3 regions of the Brachybacterium sp. JB7 genome follow, and region 1 is predicted to be linked to each of the others. Evidence: predicted binding sites of a transcription regulator. Region 1 holds the regulator's gene; each other region holds the start of a gene.

Region 1 (7,867 bases):
CTTGCCCGCGCCGTTGGGGCCCAGATAGCCGACGATCTCGCCGTCGTCGATGCGCAGGGAGACGTCATCGACGGCCCGTGTGGTGACGGTCCTGGTGCTGAGGAAGGAGCGCAGCCCGGAGAAGCGTCCCTGCACGCGCTGCGGGCGCGTGAACTCCTTGACGAGGGTCTCGGCCCGGATCATCGCCGCATCCCGACGCCGGGGCCCGCCAGTCCGAGAACGGGCAGGAAGGAGTCGGAGATCATGGTGGACGACTCTACAAGCAGGAGTGCCGCCGGTCACACGCTTTCACCGAGACAGTGCATCGCAGGGTGCCAGCCGGACTCGACGACTGGTCGGACCGCATCGTCCGTCAGCGGCCCGTCTCCGTCAGCGACCTCTGTCCGTCAGTCGCACGTCCCGCGGGGCCCGTGCCCCCACCCGAACCAGGTCCTGGTCAGCACGAGCGGCCGACCGACGGCCGACGCCGGAGGCCAGGCAGCCTCCAGGGCCGGTCAGCCTTCGGGGCCGGTCAACCCCAACGGCCGATCAGCGAGCTCAGCACCGCGATCGTGGCGGGTCCCGCGGTCGAGGTGCGCAGCACCTCCGGGCCCAGCAGCACGGAGCGCGCGCCCGCCCCTTGCAGGGCGGCGAGCTCGTCGGGGCTGATGCCGCCTTCGGGGCCGACGACCACGATGATCTCGGCGACATCGTCCGCGCTGGCTGTGCGCAGCTCGTCGCTGAGACTCATGAGGCCCACGTGCTCCTGCTCGTGCAGGACCAGCACGAGTGCGCCGTCGGCTGCGGCCTCCGCAAGCGCCCCGACGAGCTGCTTGCTCGTCGCTGCCGGGTCGACGGACGGGATGCCGGGCCGGCGGCACTGCTTCACGGCGGCGCGCACGGTGCCCTCCCAGCGGGCACGGCCCTTGGTGAGCTTCTCCCCGCGCCAGACGGAGACGGAGCGCTCGGCGATCCACGGCACCACGCGGTCCACCCCGAGCTCGGTCGCCGACTCCACGGCCTGCTCGTCGCGACCGCCGGTCGCCAGCGCCTGCACCAGCGTGAGCTTCGGCAGCCGCTGGATCGCCGCAGACGGGTCCGCCAGCAGCCGCAGGTCCAGCGCCTCCTTGCGGGCAGTGACCACCTCGGTGAGCACCTGGCGCCCGGGAGCGTCGGTGAGCTGGAGGTTCTCCCCCACACCGATCCGGGCGACCTTCGCCGCGTGGCGGCCCTCCTCCCCGTCCAGGGTGAGCAGATCGCCCTCGCGCGCCAAGCTCAGAGAATCGTCGAGGATCAGGAACCCGGGCGGGGTGGTGGGCATGTCGGCTCCAGTGCGGTCAGGGGATGCGGACGTCGGCTCAGAGGTCTCGCAGGCGGTCACGCAGCTTGGAGAACGGACCGTGACCCTTGCGGCGGGTGCTCTCGTCGCCGCGCAGGGCGGCGAACTGCTCGAGCAGCTCGCGCTCCTCGTCCGTCAGCGAGCTCGGCACGGCGACGTCGAGGACGACGCGGATGTCGCCCCGGCGCTCGCGGCGCAGCGGGGTCACACCGAGGCCCTTGAGAGTGATCTCGTCGCCGGGCTGGGCGCCCGGCTTCACGTCGATCTCCTGGGCGCCGTCGAAGGTCTCCAGCGGGATGGTCGCGCCGAGCGCAGCGGAGGTCATCGGGACCGCCATGGTCATCACCAGGTCGTCGCCGTCGCGCACGTAGACGTCGTGGTCGGCCACGGCCAGCTCGACGAACAGGTCGCCGGAGGGGCCGCCGGCCTCGCCGGTCTCGCCCTCGCCGCGCAGCTGGATGCGCGTGCCGTTCTCCACGCCGGAGGGGATGCGGACGGTGACGGAGCGGTCCGACGGGGTGCGGCCGTGGCCGGCGCAGCTCGTGCAGGGCGTCTCGATGACGTCGCCGTGGCCCTCGCAGGTGGGGCACGGCGCCATGGTCACCATCTGGCCCAGCAGCGACTGGGCGACGCGCTGGACGTGGCCGCTGCCGTTGCAGGCGGTGCAGCGCGTGGGGCTGGTGCCGGGCTCGGCGCAGGCGCCGCCGCAATGCTCGCACAGCACTGCGGTGCGGAAGTTGACCTCCTGCTCGGTGCCGAAGACGACGTCGCGCAGGTCGATCTTCACGCGACGCAGGACGTCCCCGCCGCGGCGCTGGCGGGGCACGGGGCCCTGGTTGCGCCCGCGCATCCCGGCGGCGCCGGCGAACATGTCGAAGATGTCGTTGACGTCGAAACCGGCGCCGCCGCTGAAGCCGCCGAAGCCGCCCCCGCCCATGCCGGGGCCGCCGCCCATGTCGTACTGACGGCGCTTGTCGGCATTGGAGAGCGTCTCGTAGGCCTGGGAGACCTTCTTGAACCGCTCCGCGGCTTCGGGGTCGGGGTTGACGTCCGGGTGGAGGCTGCGGGCGAGCTTCCGGTACGCCTTCTTGATCTCCTCGGTGGAGGCCTCTCGGGAGACGCCGAGGAGTTCGTAGTAGTCGTCGTTCACGGTGGAGGATCCTTACCGGTGAGTCGGGGCGTCAGGAGCCGTGGCGGGCGGACGCGGTGTGATGCTGACGGATGGGTGGGACGGTCCGAGAGGACCTGACGGTGCGGGCGCATGCGCGCAGCGGCGCGGTGCCCGCGGTGTCATTCGAGATATCGCGACACGTAGCGCGCGATGGCCTGCACGGTCGAGATGCCGGAGACGTAGTCCATGCGGCTGGGGCCGAGGATCGCCAGGTGCGATCCCGCACCGTACCCGGCGCCGACGAGCGCCGCCTGATGCAGCGCCTGATCCTGCAGCTCGGCGCCGATGCGCACCTCGACCGCGCCCGGGGAGGCATGCATCTCGGTGAACAGGCGCATGAGCACCAGCTGCTCCTCGAGCACGTCCAGCAGCGGCTCGACGTCGCGTGCGAAATCCTGCGCGGCGCGGGCGATGTTGGCGGTGCCGGCCAGCATGATCCGGTCCTCGGTGCGGGTCGCAGCGAGCGCGGAGAGAGCATCGACCACCTCGACGGCGGCCGGGCGCTCCGACAGCGGCAGGGTCTCGCAGAGATCCGCGAGAGGACGCCGCAGATCGGTGACCTCGCGGCCGGCGACAGCGCGGTTGAGCTGATCGCGCAGATCTGCGTAGAACTCGACCGGCTGGCCGGAGATCACCGGGACGGTGCGCTGGTCGACCCGACCCGATTCGGTGATCAGGACGACCAGGAGCAGGGACTCGGCGACCTTGACCAGTTCCACGTGGCGGATGCGCGCCTGCCGACGGGCCGGATACTGCACCATCGCGACCTGCTGGGTGAGCTGCGCCGTGAGACGCACGGTCCGGCCTAGCAGCTCCTCGACGTCACCGGAGTCCTCCAGCAGGGTCTGGATGGCGCGACGTTCGGGTGCCGACAGCGGTTTGACCGTCGCGACGTGGTCCACGAAGGCGCGGTAGCCCTTGTCCGTCGGGATGCGCCCGGCCGAGGTGTGGGGCTGATGGATCAGCCCTTCCTCCTCGAGCGAGGACATGTCGTTGCGAACGGTAGCGGCCGAGACGCCGAGCTCATGGCGATCCAGCAGCGATTTGGAGCCGACGGGCTCACGGGTGGAGACATAGTCCTCGACGATCGCACCGAGGATCTGCAGTTTCCGGGCGTCCGTGTCCCTCACCTCCTGCGTTGCGTGCGGCTGGCACTTACCCGTGCCGAGTGCCAATCCTACGCGCCCCCGGCGATGCTCGCAGGGAGGCGTTCGCCACGAGGGTATGGTGTCGCGCGTGCCTGCAGCATCCGGAAGCTTCCCCGACCGGTACGGCCATGACGTGCTGTCCTCCGGTCCTCCCGCCCATCACCGTCGCCGTCCCGCGGCCCGTGAGGTCCCCGCCCAGCGGGACCTGGTCGTCGAGGAGGCCTCCACCGGCTTCACCGGCGCCATCACGCGCGTGGAGAAGATCGCCGGAGAGCTGATCGTCGAGCTCGAGGACGGGCGCGGCAGGCGCCGCACCTTCCCGCTCGGCCCCGGCTACATGATCGACGGCAAGCCCGTGGTGCTCGTCCGCGCCACCGCCCCGGCTCCGCAGACGCCGGTGCGCAGACGCTCCGCGAGCGGATCGGTCTATGTCGAGGGCGCGAAAGCACGCACCGCCCGCGCCTCCCGCATCTGGGTGGAGGGCACCCACGATGCCGAGCTGGTCCAGAAGGTGTGGGGCCATGATCTGCGTATCGAGGGCATCGTGGTCGAGCAGCTGGAGGGCGCCGACAATCTCGTCGAACGCGTCCAGGACTTCTCCCCCGCCCCCGGCAGGCGGCTCGGAATCCTCGTGGACCACCTCGTCCCCGGTTCGAAGGAGTCCCGCATCGCGGCGGACGTGATGCGGCTGCCCGGCGCCCGCGGCAACGTGACCGTGCTCGGCCACCCGTACGTCGATGTCTGGCAGGCCGTGCGCCCGGCCCGGGTGGGCCTCGAGGCATGGCCGCACATCCCCAAGGGCACCGACATCAAGGTCGGCTCCCTCGCCGCGCTCGGCTGGCCTCACGAGGACCAGGCCGACATCGGGCTGGGATGGAAGCGGATCCTGTCGACCGTGCGCTCATATGCCGACGTCGAGCCCTCCCTCTCCGGCCGGATCGAGGAGCTCATCGACTTCGTGACCATGGACCCCGCCTGACCCTGCCCTGGACCTGCTCCGTCGCTTCCTCGTTCTCTCGCATCACTTGTCGCGTGCCCCCTGCGACGCTCCTGCACCGGACGGGCATGGGGGTAATCCCCCGCTCGAGTCTGCGGTTCCCCCTGGGGACCCGGCACGCCGGGCTGACTAGGCTGGTTGCATCAGCTGTCGTCGGCCCCTGCGGTCGGCCCGACCCGAAAGAGGAATCATGAGCCAGATCCCGCACCCGAACGATCCGTACGGCACCGAGCCGGGACACGGCGTCCCCGAGCAGCCGTCGGTCCCCGAGGCCCCTGCGGGCTCCATGCCCGCCGCCGGCGACCAGAACGCCGCGGCCGGCCAGAACCCCGTCGACCCCTATGGGCAGGATGCGTCCCGCGAGGGCTTCACCGCCTCTGCCGCGGACGAGGACCAGGCCAGCCCGACCTCCGATCCGGCCCTGCACCCGCATGATCCCTTCGCCTATTCCGCGAGCGCCCAGCCCGCCGGTGCGTCGGCCGATCCCGAGCAGGTCTCCGCTGCGTCCCCGTACGGCGCCTCCGCGGCGTCCGCCAGCGGGGCTGAGGACCCGTATGCGGCGAGCTCCGGTGCCGGCGCGGCGTGGCAGGCGCAGCCCGGCTCCTACGACCAGTCGGGCCAGGCGGGCCAGGCGGGCCAGGCGGGCCAGGCGGGCCAGGGTCAGTACAGCCAGCCCGTTCTGGCAGGCCCGCAGGGGCAGCACCAGCAGGGTCAGCCCGGGCAGCAGGGGCCGTACGCCCAGCAGCAGGCTCCCTATCCCGGCCCGGCCGGGGTCGATGCGCCGCCGCCCGGCACCGAGGGCGTGTATGAAGGCCCCCTGACCGGTCAGCCGGTCAACGACTCCGACGCTCGCCTCTGGGGAATGCTCTCCCAGCTCAGCGTGACCCTCGGCCACGTCATGACCTGGGGCTTCCTCGGCTGGGTGGGACCGCTGATCATCTTCCTGGTCTACAAGGACCGCAACCGCTTCGTGCGCTTCCACGCGGCGGAGGCCCTCAACGGAGCGATCAGCGTCGCGATCGCCACCGTCGTCCTTTGGGTCGCGATCGGCATATTCGGTATCCTGACTCTTAGTCTCGGATGGGCACTGTTCCCGCTCGCCGGTGTTCCAGTACTGGTTCAGCTGGTGTTCTCGATCATCGGCGCCGTCAAGGCGAACCAGGGTCAGTGGTGGAGCTACCCGCTGAACATCCGTCTGGTGAAGTGATCTGAGCTCCCCCGGGAGCACCTGGTCGACGAGGGCCCTGCGATCCGTGGATCGCAGGGCCCTCGTCCGTCCCCCTCCGGCGTTCGACGAGCCTCGATGCCGTCAGCGCCTCAGCTCCTCTCGACGCCGTCCGCTCCCTCGGGGGTGCACCTCTCCTCGGGAGCGCAGGGACGACAGCTGCCCGTGGCATCCACGTCACGCCGTCGTCCTCGCACTGCCGGATCCGGGGAGCGATCCTCCGCGGCAGCAGCTCGGTAGGGACCTCGATCCCCAGGGCAGCGTCACGCTGCCCTGGTCGGCCTCGGACGAGGCGAGCTCGTCGACGGGCTCAGGGCACGAGGTCGCGAATGACCGCATCAGCCAAGAGCCGGCCTTCCCGGGTCAGCACCGCGCGCCCGGCGTCCAGGGCGACCGCGTCCAGGTGGCCACGCTCGCGGTGCACGGCGAGCATCGAGCGGGTCTCCTCGGGCACCTCGTGCACGGGCAGACCGTCGGCGATGCGCAGCTCGAGCATGATCCTCTCGAGCAGACGGTCCTGAGCGCTCAGCCGCTCGGAATCTGCGACCGGGAGGCTGCCGTCGGTCATCGCGGCCGCGTACCGGCTGGGGTGCTTCACGTTCCAGGAGCGCAGGCCGTCGCGGTGACGGTGCGCCCCGGGTCCGATCCCCCACCAGTCGCCCCCGCGCCAATAGGCGAGGTTGTGCCGCGAGCGATGCTCCTCGGTGCGCGCCCAGTTGGAGACCTCGTACCAGGAGAGTCCGTCGGCCGCTGCGAGATCGTCGACCAGCTCGTACTTGTCTGCCATGTCGTCCGGGTCGGGAGCCTCGAGCTCGCCCCGACGCAACTGACGGGCCATCGCAGTGTTGCCCTCGATGATCAGGGAGTACGCGGACATATGGTCGACGCCGCAGGCCAGCGCGGCCTTCACCGAGGTCTCGACATCGGCGAGGGTCTCCCCCGGCGTGCCGTAGATCAGGTCCAGGCTCACCGCGAGTCCCGCCTCACGCGCCCAGGCGACGGCCTGTGGGACCCGCTCGGGATCATGAGTGCGATCCAGAGTGCGCAGGACCGAGCGCACTGCGGACTGCATGCCGAAGGAGACGCGGGTGATCCCGCCGTCTGCCAGCTGCTGCAGCGAGTCCTTCGTCACGGAGTCCGGGTTCGCCTCGGTGGTGACTTCGGCGCGTTCCGCGAGCGGGAGCAGGGTGCGCAGATGGGTGAGCATCGCGACGAGATCGTCGGCCGGCAGCAGCGTGGGAGTGCCGCCGCCGAAGAAGACGGTCGAGATCTGGTCGTAGTCGTAGCCCGCGGCGCGATCGGCGGCGAGGGTCAGATCCATCTCGCGCATCGCATTGGTGGGGTACTCCGCCTGGGATCCGCCGCCGCCGAGCTCTGTCGCGGTGTAGGTGTTGAAGTCGCAGTATCCGCAGCGCACCGCGCAGAACGGGACATGGACGTAGACGGAGAGGTCCTTCACAGCCCCATCCCCAGTCCGAGCCCGCGACCGGTCGACGCCAGGCGCTCAGGGAAGTCGTTCTGCTCCCCGGCGCGGGACAGCACGGTGCGAGCCGAGGCCACCAGCGAGTCGTACAGCACGGTCTCCGTTTCCTGCGCCCAGTCCAGCAGTGCGTGCGCCTGCTCCGCGGTGAGTCCGCGGAAGGCGTCCCCGATGCTCACCCCGTGCTCGGGCCGATGGAGGACCTCGATCTCGTCGCCGGCGGAGACCTCGCCCTCGTCCACGATGCGGAAGTAGGCCCCGGCCCGGCCGGCGGCCGTGAAGTGTCGACCCCAACGACGATCACCGATCCAGGCGGCGAAGGTGCCGCACGGATTGCGCGGTGTGGTCGCCTCGATCTGCGCCGAGCCGATCCGCCAGCGCTCTCCGATCACGGTCTCGTCGGTGTCATGGCCGAGGGTCACGAGATTCTCGCCGAAGGAACCGTCGGGCAGATCGAGCTCGCGTGCTGCGGCGTGGGCCTCGCGCACCTCGCGGGAGAAGGCGTAGACGGCTTTGAACAGTCCGCCG
Region 2 (7,867 bases), on a different contig from region 1:
AGACCTCCGGAATTCGCCTCCTCCCTGGCGCGGGTCGGGGTGCCGTATCGCATCGCGTACGCCGTCTCCCTCGCCCTGCGCTACATTCCGGACGTGCAGCGCGAGTTCCGCACGATCTCCCAGGCGCAGCAGGCGCGCGGGATGGACACCTCGCGTGCGGTGCGCCTGCCCACCAGGCTCCGGAACCTGACCTCCGTGCTGATGCCGCTCCTGCTCGGCACCTTCGACCGTATCGAGTCGGTATCCGCCGCCATGGAGCTGCGGGGCTTCGGCCGGGCGAAGGGACGCACCTGGTCCGTCCAGACACCCGTCCGTGCCGCCGACGTGTTCGTGATCGTCGTCAGCATCGCGCTCGTGGCGACGCCGATCGCTCTGCTGGTGGTCAACGGCGGACGGTTCTGGAACCCGTTCCTCTGAGCGGACGGCGGTGCCGCCTCCTGACGCACGGCGCCCTCCCACGGCATCCTGCCCGCCTGGTGCACGGCGCCCTCCCCACCGCGTCCTGCCCGCCTGGCGCACGCCCCGGTTCCGGCGTGCGAAGGGCCCCGACGCTCCGGAGAGGATCGGGGCCCACAGCGCTCACGAGGAGCGGCCTGCGTCGAGTCGACCTCGACGTGCTGGTCCGCCACCGCTCGGGCATCGAACGGTCAACGTCCCAGCGCTCCTCTCATTCGCTCGACATCCCCAGCAGGTTCGGGATGAACATCGAGATCTGCGGGACGAACACGATCAGCAGCAGGCCGGTCACGAGCGGCACGTAGAACGGCAGCAGGCGCGTGATCACCGGCTCGACCTTCATGCGACCCACTCGGGCGCCGACGAACAGGATCACGCCGACCGGCGGGGTGATCGTTCCCAGGCACAGGTTGAACGTGAGCATCAGGCCGAAGTGGATCGGGTCCACGCCCAGTTCGAGTGCCACCGGCAGGAAGATCGGGGTGAAGATCAGGATCGCCGGGGTCGGGTCCATGAACATGCCCACGATCAGCAGTGCCAGCATCATCAGCAGCAGCACGACGATCGGAGAGCTCGAGACCCCCAGCAGCGCCGTGGAGATGAACTGCGGGATGGTCGCATAGGCGAGCACCCACCCGAGCACTCCGGAGACCGCGATCAGCAGCAGCACCACCGCAGTGGTACGGGTGGCCGAGAGGATCACGGCCGGCAGCTTCTTCACGGTCAGCTCGCGATAGATGAAGCCGAGGATCAGGGAATAGACGACCGCGATCACGGCGGACTCGGTCGCGGTGAAGAACCCGGCCACGAGACCGCCGATCACGATCACCATCATGAACACGGCGGGCACCGCCGCCAGCAGGGTGCGCAGTGCGACGGCGAGAGTGAGCTCACCGCGCGCGGCCCCGTTGTCCGAGCCCACCAGTTCGGGGCGTCGCTTCGCCGCCACCCAGACCATCACCAGGCAGGCGAGCATCCACACCACGCCCGGGCCGTAGCCGGCGGCGAACAGGGTCGCCACCGAGGTGGAGGACGCCAGGGAATACACGATCAGCGTGTTCGACGGAGGGATCAGCATCCCGGAGGGGGCGGAGGCCACGTTCACCGCAGAGGCGAAGGCCGGGTCGTACCCCTCCTTGCGCTGCCGCGGGCCGAGGATGCCGCCCACGGCCGCAGCCGAGGCCACGGCAGCGCCGGAGACGGAGCCGAACAGGGCGTTGGCGACAACGTTGGTCTGTGCCAGTGAGCCGGGCATCCGCCCCACCACGACCTTCGCCGCATCGATCAGTCGCGCCGCGACGCCACCGGTGTTCATGAGTTGACCGGCCAGCACGAAGAACGGGATCGCGAGCAGGGAGAACGAGTTCGCCCCGGTGAACATCTGCTGGGCCGAGACGAAGACGGCCGGTTCGACGCCCATGACGGCGATGAGCGCCACCACCGACGGCAGGCCGATGGCGATCGCGATCGGGGCGCCGAGCGCGATGAGAATGACGATGCCGATGATCAGGATGATCCCGGCGAGCATTGCGGGATCCATGATCAGCGCTCCTTCTCGGTGTCGGGGAGGGTGCCGGAGCCATCGGACGATCGCTCGACCGGGTGTGCGTCGGCTCCCTGCTCGTGGACGACGGCGGCCGCAGCCGCGGCGCCGGAGCTCTCGGCCGCCTCGTCGTCGGTCTGCTCGAGCGGCGCGAGCTCATCGCCGCGCAGCGCGAGGAGGAGATCCTCGAGGGCGAGCCAGCCGATCATCACACCGGTGACCGGCAGGGCGAGGTACATGTGCCCCACGGTGAAGGGGAACCCGGGGATCACCTGGTCCCAGGACATCGACATGCCGCGGAGACCGCCCCACACCATGACCAGCACGGCGAAGGCGATGATGCAGATCTGCACGAGCACGATGAGCACGTGGCGGGAGACGCCCGGCGCGCGCTGGGCCACGACGTCGACAGCGATGTGGCCGCGCTCGCCGAACACCAGCGTGGCAGCGAAGAGGCTCAGCCACACGAACATGTACTGGGCGGTGACCGTGGTCCAGGGGCTCGGTGCACCGAGAACCTGGCGGGTGAAGACCTGCCAGACCACGACCACCACGAGCACCGAGAACAGCGCGATGCACAGCACCTTGAGAGCGGAGAGCAATCCGTGACGAAGAGTGGACATCAGGCACCTTCCTTCTCGGAGAGCGCGCGGATCGCGTCGTACAGCGCGATGTCCTCGGGGTTCTCGAGGATCGACTGTCCGGTCTCTTCGATGATCGGGGCGAAGGCGTCGGGCTCGGAGATGATCACGCCGCGATCGAGCATCTCCTGGGTGGCCTCCGCGGTCTCCCGCTTCCAGATCTCGACGAACTCGCTCTGCGTCTCCTTCCAGGCTTCCCGCACCGCCTCGCGGTCGGTCTCGTCCATGTCCGCGAGCAGGTCGGTGTTGGCCAGCATGAAGTCGAAGCCGACGAGATGGTTGGTCATGGTGAAGTGCTTGGCGACCTCGTAGTGCCGCTGGGTGACGTAGGAGATCTCGTTGTTCTCCGCCCCGTCGAGCACTCCTGCCTGCAGCCCCGTGTAGACCTCGCTGTAGGCCATCGGTGTGGGCACCCCGCCCATGTTGCGGATCAGACGCAGGAAGATCTCGGACTCCTGCACACGGATCTTCATCCCGGCCAGGTCGTCGGGCGATTCGATCGGGCCGCCGGAGGTGTAGAGGTGGCGGCTGCCCTGGGTGTAGCCGCCGAGCACGGTGAGGCGCTTGTGCGGTTCGAGGGAGGCGAACAGGTCGCCGACGATCGAGTCGTCGAGCATGACGCGGTTCTGGTGGTCGATGTCGTCGAACACCCCGGCCACGTTCATGGGCAGGAAACGCGGTTCCGAGTTCTCGATCTGAGTGCCGGAGATGACGGCCATGTCGATGGCGCCGTCGGAGACCAGCTGGACCGTCTCCTGCTGATCGCCCAACGAGTTGTTGGCGTAGACGCGGGCTCCGTAGCGGCCGTCGGTCGCGTCGGCGATGCGCTCGCCGAAGGAGACCAGCGACCCGTAGCTGGGATGCGATTCCGCCTGCCCGAGGGAGATGGACAGCACCCTGTCCACGTCGGTGACGGCTCCCTCCTTGGTGGCGCAGCCTCCCAGGAGGGCGGCACCGGCACCGGCGATAGGAAGAGCCTTGAGGAATCCTCGCCGGCCCACTCCTCCCAGCGTTCCGGAGCGGGAGCCGGCGAGCGAGCGGGGTGCTCCTCGTCGGCGGGGCAAACGTGATCGCACTGCATTCCTCCTCGAATGGGCAGCTCCGGCCGGAAGGCGCGCGACGATCACCGCACTGCAGCGTCGTCGTCCTTCCCGGGGCGTGCCGGTCGGACAGGGCTCCCGGTGACCCAGGAGCCGCGGCCTCGCGCGAGACGACGTTCCTCGGGCTTCCGAGATCCGTCGTCGAAGGGCTGCTGTGCCCGATGGCCGCAGCGCCCGGTCGCTTCGCGAAGCCGACCTCGGACAGAGTGCCAGCCGCCGGGAAACCGGTCTCACCCCTTGCCGACGGTTGCCATGGTTGCGGCCCGAGCAGGCAATTCCGCCGCTGACCTGGGAAAGCGCTACCCATCGGCGCCGGCGGTCAGCGGCTCGGCTCAGGGCGCGGCGTCGACAGATCCCCAGCACCCCAGCACCCCAGGCAGTACCAGCCGCACGCAGCGAAGGGCCCCGATCCTCCGGAGAGGATCGGGGCCCTTGGTGCTCTGGTGGGAGCGACGCGATCAGCCGTGAGGCTGGATCACATCATGCCGCCCATTCCACCCATGCCGCCCATGCCGCCCATGTCGTCGCCGCCGGCCGGGGCCTTGGGCTCCGGCTTGTCGGCCACGACGGCCTCGGTGGTGAGGAAGAGGCCCGCGATGGACGCTGCGTTCTGCAGCGCGGAGCGGGTCACCTTCACCGGGTCGATGATGCCGGCGGCGAGGAGGTCCTCGTACCCGCCGGTCGCCGCGTTCAGGCCCTGGCCGACGGGAAGGCCCTTGACCTTCTCCGCGATGACGCCGCCTTCAAGACCGGCGTTGACCGCGATCTGCTTGAGCGGTGCCTCGACGGCGACCTTGACGATGTTGACGCCCGTCGCCTCGTCACCCTCGAGGGTGAGCTTGTCGAAGGTGTCCTTGCCGGCCTGCAGCAGCGCGACGCCGCCGCCGGCGACGATGCCCTCGTCCACAGCGGCCTTGGCGTTGCGCACGGCATCCTCGATGCGGTGCTTGCGCTCCTTGAGCTCGACCTCGGTCGCCGCGCCGGCCTTGATGACGGCCACGCCGCCGGCCAGCTTCGCGAGGCGCTCCTGGAGCTTCTCGCGGTCGTAGTCCGAGTCGGAGTTCTCGATCTCGGTACGGATCTGCGACACGCGGCCGGCGATGCGCTCGGCGTCGCCGGTGCCCTCGACGATCGTGGTCTCGTCCTTGGTGACAACGATCTTGCGCGCCTGGCCGAGGTGCTCGAGACCAGCGGTCTCCAGCTTGAGGCCGACCTCCTCGGAGATGACCTGACCGCCGGTGAGGATGGCCATGTCCTCCAGCATCGCCTTACGGCGATCGCCGAAGCCCGGGGCCTTGACGGCCACGGACTTGAAGGAGCCCTTGAGCTTGTTGACGACGAGAACCGCGAGGGCTTCGCCCTCGACGTCCTCGGCGAGGATCGCGAGCGGCTTGCCGGCCTGGATGACCTTCTCCAGCAGCGGCAGCAGGTCCTTGACGGAGGAGACCTTGGAGGACAGCAGGAGGATGTAGGGGTCCTCCAGCACGGTCTCCTGGCGCTCGGCGTCGGTGACGAAGTAGGGCGAGATGTAGCCCTTGTCGAACCGCATGCCCTCGGTGAGCTCCAGCTCGAGGCCCATGGTGTTGGACTCCTCGACCGTGATCACGCCTTCCTTGCCGACCTTGTCGAGCGCCTCGGCGATGAGCTCGCCGATGGCCGGGTCGGCCGCCGAGATGGCGGCGGTGCTGGCGATCTGCTCCTTGGTCTCGATCTCCGTGGCCTGCGCGAGCAGGGTCTCGGAGACCGCGGCCACGGCCTGGTCGATGCCGCGCTTGAGCGCGATCGGGTTGGCGCCTGCGGCAACGTTGCGCAGGCCTTCCTTGACCAGTGCCTGGGCAAGGACGGTGGCGGTGGTGGTGCCGTCGCCCGCGATGTCGTCCGTCTTCTTGGCGACCTCCTTGACGAGCTCGGCGCCGATCTTCTCGTAGGGATCGTCGAGTTCGATCTCCTTGGCGATCGACACGCCGTCGTTGGTGATGGTGGGGGCGCCCCAGGACTTCTCGAGGACGACGTTGCGGCCCTTGGGGCCGAGGGTGACCTTGACGGCGTTGGCGAGCTGGTTCATTCCCCGCTCGAGGCCGCGCCGGGCCTCCTCGTCGTAAGAGATGAGCTTGGCCATTGTGGAATCTCTCCCGTGTGGTGTGGTGTCCACCCGACCCTGTGCCCGCGACGGACGAGATCCCACGCCGTGTTCATGTCCCACGGCGCCGGATCCCTCACGGGGCCGGAATGTTCGTGGTCGAGCAGCAGTGCCTGCTGTCCGATCAGGCTCCCGACTCCCGAGGGCGACTGCCCCGAGGGGCGCTGTCACTCTCGATCACCGAGTGCCAGATCATCATAAGCACTCGGAGGGGGAGAGTGCTAACTCCGCAGGGTCGGATTCGTGCTTTCTGCTCTGGGCCGACGCCGGAGTGCAGAGCCGACGACCGCCCGCATCCCCGGATCTGCCCCGGACCGGCCGCCGCGCACAGCACGACGCGCGCCCGCCGACCCCAGGGGGAAGGCAGGCGCGCGTCGCATGCTGGAACAGAAGGCGTGGCGACGAGCGGATCAGCCCTCGCCGTCGCCCCCGTCGTCGCCCGCATCGGGCTCGTCGACCGCCACGAAGGTGATGCGCGCGTCGTACTCGTCGCTCTGGCGGGCCTCTCCGGCGCCGACCTCCTCGGCCAGGGCCTTCGCGGTGTCCGCATCCTCCGCGTCGCGGTAGAACACGATGGGCTCCTGCTGGACGTTGTCCGCGGTGTTGAGGCTGATGTCGGACCAGCCGGCATCCTCGAGGTTCTCCTGCCAGGTCCCGGCCAGGCCGTTGATCCCGCCGGCGTTGACGACCAGCACGGGGGTGGACTTGTCCGGCTCCGCCGCAGGCTCCTCCTCGTCGCTCTCCTCGGCCTCGGACTCGGACGAGGAGTCCTCGCTCGCGGCGGGAGTGGTGGGGTCCTGCGCACGATCATCGCCGCCGCCTCCGCGACCTCCGATGACGAACAGGAGCACGATCAGCATCACCAGCGCGGCGCCGATGATGATGATGTAGAGCAGGTTCTGTCGCCAGAACGGCTCCTCGGCGCGATGGGCGCCGTGGAACGAGACGGCGTCCGCCTCGTCGTCGAACCGGTCCGGCGGGTAAGGATACTGGGAATCAGCCACGGCCCCATTAAACCTGCTCGATCCGTCCTGCGGGTGGAGCACACGCCCCGGCACCCGGTCCGTCAGGCCACGCGACCGGAGTCACGCACCGGCGGGACGCCGTCCTCGGAGGTGCGCCGGTCGCGTAGCCGGTTCACGACGGCGGGGGCCGCGCGCAGGGCCGAGGGGTCATCGAGCAGGGCGTTGAGCCGCACGTAGTACGCCACCTTGGAGATGCCGATCTCCTCGCGGATGGCTCGTTCCTTGGCCCCGACGTAGCGGAAGGTGCGGGATTCGAGCGCGAGGATCATCCGGTCGCGCTCGGTCAGTCCGTCCTGCGGGGCCGACGGCGCCGGACCGGTCACCGGATCGGGTGCGTCGCCGGTCTCCGGGTCCCACAGCGCCGCATCGGTCGCCTCGCTCTCGCGCGGGGCGCGATCTCGATCACGGGCATGGTCAGCGGACATGGTTCGAGGCTACGCGGGAGCGGACCGCTGCCGAACTCGGCTCGCCGCGTTCCCCCGACGGGTGGAAGACTGCTCACATGCCGACGCCTCTTCCCGAGACCATCAGTGCCGACTGGGCCCAGGCCCTCGCCCCCGTCGAGGACAGGATCCACGCCCTGGGAACGTTCCTGCGCTCCGAGATCGAGGCCGGCCGCGGCTACCTCCCCCACGGCGATGCCGTGCTGCGGGCCTTCACCCGCCCGATGGCGGACGTGCGCGTGCTCGTCGTCGGTCAGGACCCCTATCCGACGCCCGGCCATCCGATCGGGCTGTCCTTCGCGGTGCACCGTGACGTGCGGCCGCTGCCGCGCTCGCTCGCGAACATCTACACCGAGCTGGAGACCGACCTGGGCATACCGCGTGCGAGCCACGGCGATCTCACGGCCTGGCAGGATCAGGGCGTGCTGCTGCTGAACCGGGTCCTCACGGTCACGCCGGGCGCCCCCGCCTCGCATCGACGCCAGGGCTGGGAGCTCGTCACCGACGCCGCGATCCAGG
Region 3 (7,867 bases), on a different contig from region 1:
GAGCTACCGCCTGCTCCACGAGATCCTCGACCCCTTCGCCGCCGAGAAGGGCGCCGCGCTCGCCGTGGTGATGGGCAACCATGACGTCTCCGTCGCCTACGGGGAGACCATCGCGTTGGGGGACCGCGGCACGACGGTCCAGGACAGGGTGATCCCGCTCGAGACCGGAGGACGCATCGTCGTGCTCGACTCGAGCGTTCCGGGGGCGGGATACGGACATCTGGATCCCGAGCAGCTCACCTGGCTCTCCGGGGTGCTCGACGAACCCGCCGCGGGTGGCACCGTGCTGGCGATCCACCATCCTCCGCTGGTCGGCGCGACGACGCTGCTGCGGGCGCTGGACCTCGACGGGCTCGACGAGCTCGCCGCGGTGCTCGAGGGCTCCGACGTGCGGATCGTGCTCTCGGGCCATTACCACCACGAGATGACCGGGGCGATCGCCGGGATCCCGCTGCACGTGGTCCCCGGCATCACGAACGTCGTGGACCCGGTGACGGCGGGCGAGCACGAGCAGTCCCGGGCCCAATCCGGAGCCAGCCTGGTCGAGCTCGGTGCCGGGGCGCCCCGGGTGGTCACCTCGATCTTCCCCAACGCGGGTGACACCTCGGCAGATCCGGAGACCCCGGTCTACGACTTCGGGCCGGAGCAGGTCGCCGCGATCGTCGACGCGGCCGGGCGCTGATCCGCTCCCTCGCTTTCCGGCTCAGGGCAGCAAGAAGCCCCCGCGGATCCTCTCCACAGGGGCTCAGGCGATCAGTGGCTGTGCAGCCGACTCCTCAGTAGCCGAATCCGTAGGGACGGACGCCCTGGCTGCTGACGGGGCCGGGGGTGATCGGGTCCTGGCCGTGCTGGTGGCGGGCGGCGTTCCCGGCCGCGACGATGTCCTCAGCGAGCTGGGAATCGGAACGGCGGCGCAGCATGGCACCGAAGGCACGAAGAATGGTCATCAGGGGGAAATCTCCTCTGGGTCGGAGCGGCGGGATGCCGCGCCCTGGATCGCAGGGGCCACGGCAACGTCTCTGCTGTCAGTTCTACCGTGCGCGGGCTGAGGACTCCAGGCTTCGGAGCCCACTGGTTGCCAGGTTCACAATAAGCAGGTGACCTGGTGCGCAATGGTGATCTGCGCGATGTGTGGCGGGCCTGTGACGTGACGGACCGCGAGAGGGTCGGCCGTCGCCCGCACCGCGGTCCCGGACACCGATTTAGCACTCGCCTTGCATGAGTGCCAGCACGGTCCTACAGTTGTCCCGTTGGCAGTCGACGGCCGAGAGTGCCAGAAGCTGCCGCAGAGGGAACCTCCTCGGTCGGCACCGCGACGACGACCGGGATCGGGCTCCCTGCCCCTAGAACTCACAGAGTCATCTCTTCATGAAGGAGTGAGCCGCATGTCGGTCTCCATCAAGCCCCTCGAGGATCGCGTCGTCGTCAAGCCGCTCGAGGCCGAGCAGACGACTGCTTCCGGCCTCGTGATCCCCGACTCCGCCAAGGAGAAGCCCCAGGAGGGCGAGGTCGTCGCCGTCGGCGCCGGTCGTTTCGACGACAAGGGCGAGCGCGTCCCCATGGACGTCAAGGTCGGCGACAAGGTCGTCTTCTCCAAGTACGGCGGCACCGAGCTGAAGTACGGCAGCGACGAGTTCCTCGTGCTCGGCTCGCGCGACATCCTCGCGATCATCGAGGGCTGAAACACATGCCCAAGGAGATCATCTACAACGAGGACGCGCGCCGCGCTCTCGAGCGTGGCGTCGACAAGCTCGCCAACACCGTCAAGGTGACGCTCGGCCCCAAGGGCCGCAACGTCGTTCTCGACAAGAAGTGGGGCGCTCCCACCATCACGAACGACGGCGTGACCATCGCCCGTGAGATCGAGCTCGACGATCCCTACGAGAACCTCGGTGCCCAGCTCACGAAGGAGGTCGCGACCAAGACCAACGACGTGGCCGGTGACGGCACCACCACCGCCACCGTTCTCGCTCAGGCCATCGTGCACGAGGGTCTGCGCAACGTCGCCTCCGGCGCCGCTCCGTCGGCCCTGAAGCGCGGCATCGAGCAGGCCGTCGAGGCCCTCTCCGACAAGCTCGGCGAGATCGCCACCCCGGTCGACGGCAAGGAGCAGATCGCCTCCGTGGCGTCCGTCTCCAGCCAGGACCGCGAGATCGGCCAGCTGCTGGCCGAGGCGTTCGACAAGGTCGGCAAGGACGGCGTCATCACGGTGGAGGAGTCCTCCACCACCGCGATGGAGCTGGACTTCACCGAGGGGATGCAGTTCGACAAGGGCTACATCTCCCCGCACTTCGTCACCGATGCAGATCGCCAGGAGGTCGTCCTCGAGGACGCGCAGGTGCTGCTGCACCAGGGCAAGATCTCGGCCGTGGCCGACATCCTGCCGCTGCTGGAGAAGGTCGTCGAAGGCGGCAAGCCGCTCTTCGTGATCGCCGAGGACATCGACGGCGAGGCACTGTCCACGCTGGTCGTCAACAAGATCCGCGGCACCTTCAAGGGCGCGGCCGTCAAGGCTCCCGCGTTCGGCGATCGCCGCAAGGCGATGCTGCAGGACATCGCGGTGCTCACCGGTGCCCAGGTCGTCACCGCCGACCTCGGACTGGACCTCAAGACCGTCGACACCGACGTGCTCGGCCAGGCCGGCCGTGTGGTCATCACCAAGGACTCCACCACCATCGTGGGCGGCGCCGGTGACGACGAGGCCGTGGCCGATCGTGTCGCGCAGATCCGCGGCGAGATCGAGAACACCGATTCCGACTGGGATCGCGAGAAGCTCCAGGAGCGCCTCGCGAAGCTGGCCGGCGGCGTGTCCGTGATCAAGGTCGGAGCTCACACCGAGGTGGAGCTCAAGGAGAAGAAGATGCGCATCGAGGACGCGGTCTCCGCGACCCGCGCTGCCATCGAAGAGGGCATCGTGGCCGGTGGCGGCAGCGCCATCGTCCAGGCTGCCTCCGTGCTCGAGGGCGGCCTCGGGCTCGAGGGCGACGAGGCCGTGGGCGTGCGCGCCGTGGCCCGTGCGGTCGTCGAGCCGCTGCGCTGGATCTCCGAGAACGCCGGCCTCGAGGGCTACGTCGTCGTCGAGAAGGTCAAGGAGTCCCAGGTCGGTCACGGCCTGAACGCCGCGACCGGCGACTACGTCGATCTGGTCGCCGAGGGCATCATCGATCCGGTGAAGGTGACCCGCAGCGCGCTGCGTAACGCCGCCTCCATCGCCGGGATGGTCCTCACGACCGAGACCCTCGTGATCGAGAAGCAGGACGACGAGGAGGAGTGATCCTCACTCGAGCCGACCGGTAGGTCGCTCGACGTCGTCCGACGGGCGGGTGGAACGGGGAGACCCGGTCCGCCCGCCCGTCGGCATATCGGGCGTCCGACCTGCGGCGAGGATCACGTCTGGAGGGTCGTCGCGGCCTAAGATGGCCAGGTCCCTGTGCGACCACCGTGGGAGGAGCACCCGTGAGCAGCAGCCCTGATCTCGTGCATCCCGCGGGCGACGACAGTCTGCCCACGCGGACCTTCGGGCCCCCGGTCGGCGTCGTGCTCGGCACGCTCGGTGCGGGCTTCGTGTTCGCCGTGGTGCTCGAGTTCCTGGTGATCATCAGCTTCGTGGGCCAGCGGCTGTGGCGCGACCCCGCGCTGATGCACGACATCGTCTTCACCCTGCCCCTGCTGCTGTGGGTGCTGGTCGCGGCCGCCACGGCCGTGGTGTGCCTGCGGATCCTCACCGCCTGGCTGCAGATCGACGCGCACGGATTCGTGCTGCGCAGTCTCGCCCGGCGCACTCGCGCGGCACGCTGGGACGAGGTGGGTCGCGTGATCGCGGTGCGCGACATCGACCGCGGCGCCTCGGCGGCAGAGCTGCTCGAGGCGTCGGAGACCACCTACGACGGCGTGTACGTCATGGACCGGCAGGGGCGCCGGATGCTCGCCGTCTCCAGCCGCTTCTTCGGCCCGCGCGCCCAGGAGATGACGCTGCAGCGGGCCCGCGAGGCCGGCGTGCGCATCGACCACGTCGACGTGATCACTGCCGCGGACCTGCGCTCTCAGGCCCCGCAGGCGATGAGCGTCGTGGATCGCCACCCCAACCTCCTGCTCCTCCTGCTCGCGGTGTTCTACACCGCCCACAACGTCCTGACCTTCGCCGTGTGGGGGCTGTGAGCGAGCAGCCGGGACGAGCTGCCCGTCGTCGTGCCCGCCGTCGGCCGCCGCCCCTGCCCCAGCGCGAGGGACTGGACGCCGTGCGCTGGAGGGTCCCGCGCGACGCGGCCGAGGGACGTCCCGCCCTCGAGGCGCTGCTCGAACGCTTCCCCGCGCTCGCGGTGGCGGAGGCGACGCCGCTGGATGCACGATTCGTCCGGGGCGAGATCGTGGACGCGGACGGCAGCCCCTGGTCCGCAGATGCCCCCGTCGGCCCGGAGGACGAGCTGTGGTTCCACCGGGAGCTGCGCGAGGAGCACGTCCCCGAGGCGGAGCTGCCGATCATCCACCGTGACGAGCACCTGCTCGTGCTCGACAAGCCCCATGACATGGCCACCATGCCGCGAGGCGCGCATGTGCTCTCCAGTGCTCTGGTGCGCCTGCGCCGGGCCACCGGGATCGAGACCCTGGTGCCCCTGCACCGCCTGGACCGTCGCACTGCCGGCGTGCTCGCCTTCGGGATCGTGCCCGACGAGCGCTCCGCCTACCAGCAGCTCTTCGCGCGCGCCGAGGTGGCGAAGGGGTACGAGGCGCGAGTGCGGCTCGGACCGGAGACGTCGATCCCGACGACCCCGGGGGAGCGGGTGATGCTCCTGGACCGCCTCGTCAAGCAGCGCGGAGAGTTGATCACGCAGGTGCTGCCCGGCGAGCCGAACGTGCGGACACTGCTCGAGGTGGCCACCTCGGAGACCGACGGCACGCTGCTGCTGCGACTGCACCCGTGCACCGGACGCACGCATCAGCTCCGGGCGCAGCTCTCCTCCCGCGGCGCGCCGATCCTGGGGGAGGACCTCTATCCGGAGCCTCGCCCGTCGACGGACGGCGACGCGGTCCCCGGACTCCCGCTGCAGCTGCTCGCACGGTCGCTCGCGTTCCTCGACCCGATCACGGGGCAGGAGCGGCGCTTCCGCAGCGGTCGGCAGCTTGCAGGGGCGTGACTCACCACGGGCTGCCGGCGCTTGGCTGTCGGCACCTGGCTGCCAGTACTTGGCTGTCGGTACCTGGCTGCCAGCACTTGGCTGTCGGTTCCTGGCGGTCATCCCTGATGGTCCGTGCGCTCGCGGTCCGGCCCGGCCACCACCAGGAGACTCCCTGCGTGCGGAACGTACGCTGTCGCCGTGAGCACCCCTCAGATCCCCGACTCCGCCGTCCCGGAGCCCGCCCCGCGGCGGACCCGCAGCGGTGCCGTCATCGTGGGCCCCACCGTCGCCGCGCGCTATGTGCCCGGTGCCCTCATCGGCCTGCCGCTGATCTCTGTGCTGCTCTCGCCCTTCGCCGGTGCCGGCCTCCAGCAGTGGCGCCTCGGCCGGCTCCGGGGCGGCCACGATGGACTGCTCGAACAGCTCCTCTCCCCGGCATGGGTGCAGCTGCTGACGGGAGCGCTCCTGCTGTGGGCCCTGTTCGCCCTCTGGGCGATCGTGCCGATGCTCGTGACCCATCGCGTGGTCCATCTCGATGAGGCGGCCGGCACGCTCACGCTGCGCAAGGGGCTGCGCACCACAGACCGCGCCGACATCTCCCAGGTCGACCACGCCGTGGGGGAGGCGGAGCGCGGCAGCATCGCTCTGATCGGCCTGCGCGCCCGACCGCGCCACGGGGAGCCGGAGGACCGCCAATGGGTGGTCCAGGAGATCGGCTGGGACGCGAGATCGTTCGACGGCCTGCGAGTGTTGCAGGCCGCGGCCGGGTTGCGTCCCGCCCCGCCTCGCGGTGTGCTCGTGCGCGAGAACCGTCGGCGGCGGATCGCGCGGTCGAACCACGAGCTCGCCGAGCGTCTGGGCATGCCTTGGCGACCGCAGTACGAGTACGACGAAGAAGCCTTCCGTGCGGAGTTCGATCGCGTGCGGCGGGTGCTCGGTGGCAAGGAGGAGCCCCGACCCGCCGACCCCGAATAGAGCGGGAACCTGGCGGGCCGGGGCTGTATCCGGCGGTGCTGTGCTGTGCTGTGCCCGGCTGGACCGATGCGGCCCGGCTGGACCGATACGTCCGGGCCAGGCCCGGACGGGCCGGTGCCTCGCGGCCGGCGATGCGTGTCAGTCCGGCCGCATGCGGCTCAGAAGATCGCGCGCAGCACGAGCACCACGACGGCGCCGATGCTGGCCGCGGCGGGGAGCGTGATCACCCAGGCGAGGGCGATCGGCTTCATGAGCTTCCAGTTCGCCGCACGGTTCACGATGCCCACGCCGAGGACGGCGCCGATCAGGATGTGCGTCGAGGAGACCGGGAGTCCCAGCACGGAAGCCAGCATCACCACGGCCGCCGCAGCGAGCTCGGCGGCGAAGCCGGAGGACGGGTGCATCGAGGTCAGTCCGGAGCCGACGGTCGCGATCACCTTACGGCCGACGAACCACAGGCCGGAGATCAGGGCGATGCCGAAGGCGGCGAGGACCGCGGTCGGGACGGCCGCCTCCTCGGAGATCTCACCGGTGCTCAGCACATCGAGTACGGCGGCGAACGGACCCACCGCATTGGCGATGTCGTTGGCGCCATGGCTGAACGCGAAGGCCGAGGCCGTGAACACCTGCATCCAGCTGAACATGATGAACGTCGCGCGGGAGATCGACTGCTTCTTCAGAGCACGGGCGAACACCGTGACCGCCATCCACACAGCGATGCCCACCATGATCAGCAGCAGGATGCCGCCGCCGAGCGAGAGATCCAGGCCGACGTTCTTCAGCCCCTTGAAGACGAGCATCGCCGCGATCACGACGGCAGCACCCGCGGCCAGCGGCGGGACGCGCTTCTCCAGCGCGTGGTACGCGGCCTTGCGCTCGATCTTGCGAGCGGCCTTGCGCTTCTTCTTGGAGAGGCCGGCGGCCTGCGCCGCGAGCTCCGCGCCGGGGCCCCCCGGGGTGAGGTCGAGGGCCGCGGACTCGGCGAAGGCCGCCTGCTGCAGCTCGCTCACACGCTCGGAGGCGGGCACGTGTCGACGCTCTTCGTCCTCGTCCTCGTCCTCGTCGTCATCGTCGTCGTCCTCGGCATCGTCGAAGCCGTGCGATCCCAGGGCGATCGCCCGGGCGGCGGGGGCCAGGATGTGGCGCTTGATCGCTCCGAAGAGCAGGAAGGCCACGATGCCGCCGAGCAGCGGGGAGAGGATCCAGGAGATCGCGATCTGGCCGATCTCGCCCCACTGCACCATCTCCAGGCCGCCGGTGCCCGTGACGAGCCCGGTGGTGACGGCCGCGCCGACGATCCCGCCGATGATCGCGTGCGTGGTCGAGACGGGCCAGCCCATCTTCGTGGCCAGCAGCAGCCAGACCGCGGCGCCCAGCAGCGCGGACATCATGATGTAGACGAAGGACTGCGGGTCCACGTGCATGCTGTCGATGTCGACGATGCCGCTGCGCACGGTCTCGGTGACCGAGCTGCCCGCGAGCACGGCGCCGGAGACCTCGAAGACCGCCGCGACCATGAGCGCCTGCTTCATGGTCAGTGTGCCTGCTCCGACACTGGTGCCGAAGGAGTTGGCGACGTCGTTCCCGCCGATGTTGAAGGCCATGAAGAGCCCGAACGCGATCGCCAGCAGCAGCAGGGGCGGGCTCACGCCGGCGCCGGCGTGACCGAACGACCAGATGGCGAAGGCGATCACGGTGACTGCCGTCACCGCGCCTGCGCTGAGATGCCAGTTGCGGTCGGGTCCGAGGAACCCGGCCGTCACAGGAGCATCGAT

Evidence for each region. Region 1 encodes HrcA, which represses chaperone genes, less so after heat shock. Its sites were predicted from a motif close to TTNGCACTCGNNNNNNNCGAGTGCNAA; they were not measured.
Region 2: a site for HrcA is predicted at 6,079-6,105, ahead of groL (chaperonin GroEL). Genes of this name have one in related genera too.
Region 3: a site for HrcA is predicted at 1,203-1,229, ahead of groES (co-chaperone GroES). Genes of this name have one in related genera too.

Annotation. Positions count from the first base shown of each region.
Region 1 covers NZ_QPGN01000001.1:40,226-48,092, reverse strand. Annotated here, with positions in the region: gene CIK81_RS00180 (ATP-binding cassette domain-containing protein) at 1-183, opposite strand, end outside; gene CIK81_RS00175 (16S rRNA (uracil(1498)-N(3))-methyltransferase) at 512-1,300, opposite strand; gene dnaJ (molecular chaperone DnaJ) at 1,338-2,468, opposite strand; gene hrcA (heat-inducible transcriptional repressor HrcA) at 2,609-3,619, opposite strand; gene CIK81_RS00160 (DUF3097 domain-containing protein) at 3,726-4,616, shown strand; gene CIK81_RS00155 (DUF4870 domain-containing protein) at 4,825-5,841, shown strand; gene hemW (radical SAM family heme chaperone HemW) at 6,170-7,318, opposite strand; gene CIK81_RS00145 (MOSC domain-containing protein) at 7,315-7,867, opposite strand, start outside.
Region 2 covers NZ_QPGN01000003.1:418,864-426,730, reverse strand. Annotated here, with positions in the region: gene CIK81_RS06380 (energy-coupling factor transporter transmembrane protein EcfT) at 1-417, shown strand, start outside; gene CIK81_RS06375 (TRAP transporter large permease) at 668-1,996, opposite strand; gene CIK81_RS06370 (TRAP transporter small permease) at 1,999-2,622, opposite strand; gene CIK81_RS06365 (TRAP transporter substrate-binding protein) at 2,622-3,716, opposite strand; gene groL (chaperonin GroEL) at 4,216-5,859, opposite strand; gene CIK81_RS06355 (LytR C-terminal domain-containing protein) at 6,291-6,884, opposite strand; gene CIK81_RS06350 (DUF3263 domain-containing protein) at 6,947-7,330, opposite strand; gene CIK81_RS06345 (uracil-DNA glycosylase) at 7,408-7,867, shown strand, end outside.
Region 3 covers NZ_QPGN01000009.1:63,091-70,957, forward strand. Annotated here, with positions in the region: gene CIK81_RS11955 (metallophosphoesterase) at 1-682, shown strand, start outside; gene CIK81_RS18215 (hypothetical protein) at 777-947, opposite strand; gene groES (co-chaperone GroES) at 1,386-1,682, shown strand; gene groL (chaperonin GroEL) at 1,688-3,274, shown strand; gene CIK81_RS11970 (hypothetical protein) at 3,457-4,158, shown strand; gene CIK81_RS11975 (pseudouridine synthase) at 4,155-5,135, shown strand; gene CIK81_RS11980 (hypothetical protein) at 5,316-6,092, shown strand; gene CIK81_RS11985 (inorganic phosphate transporter) at 6,251-7,867, opposite strand, start outside.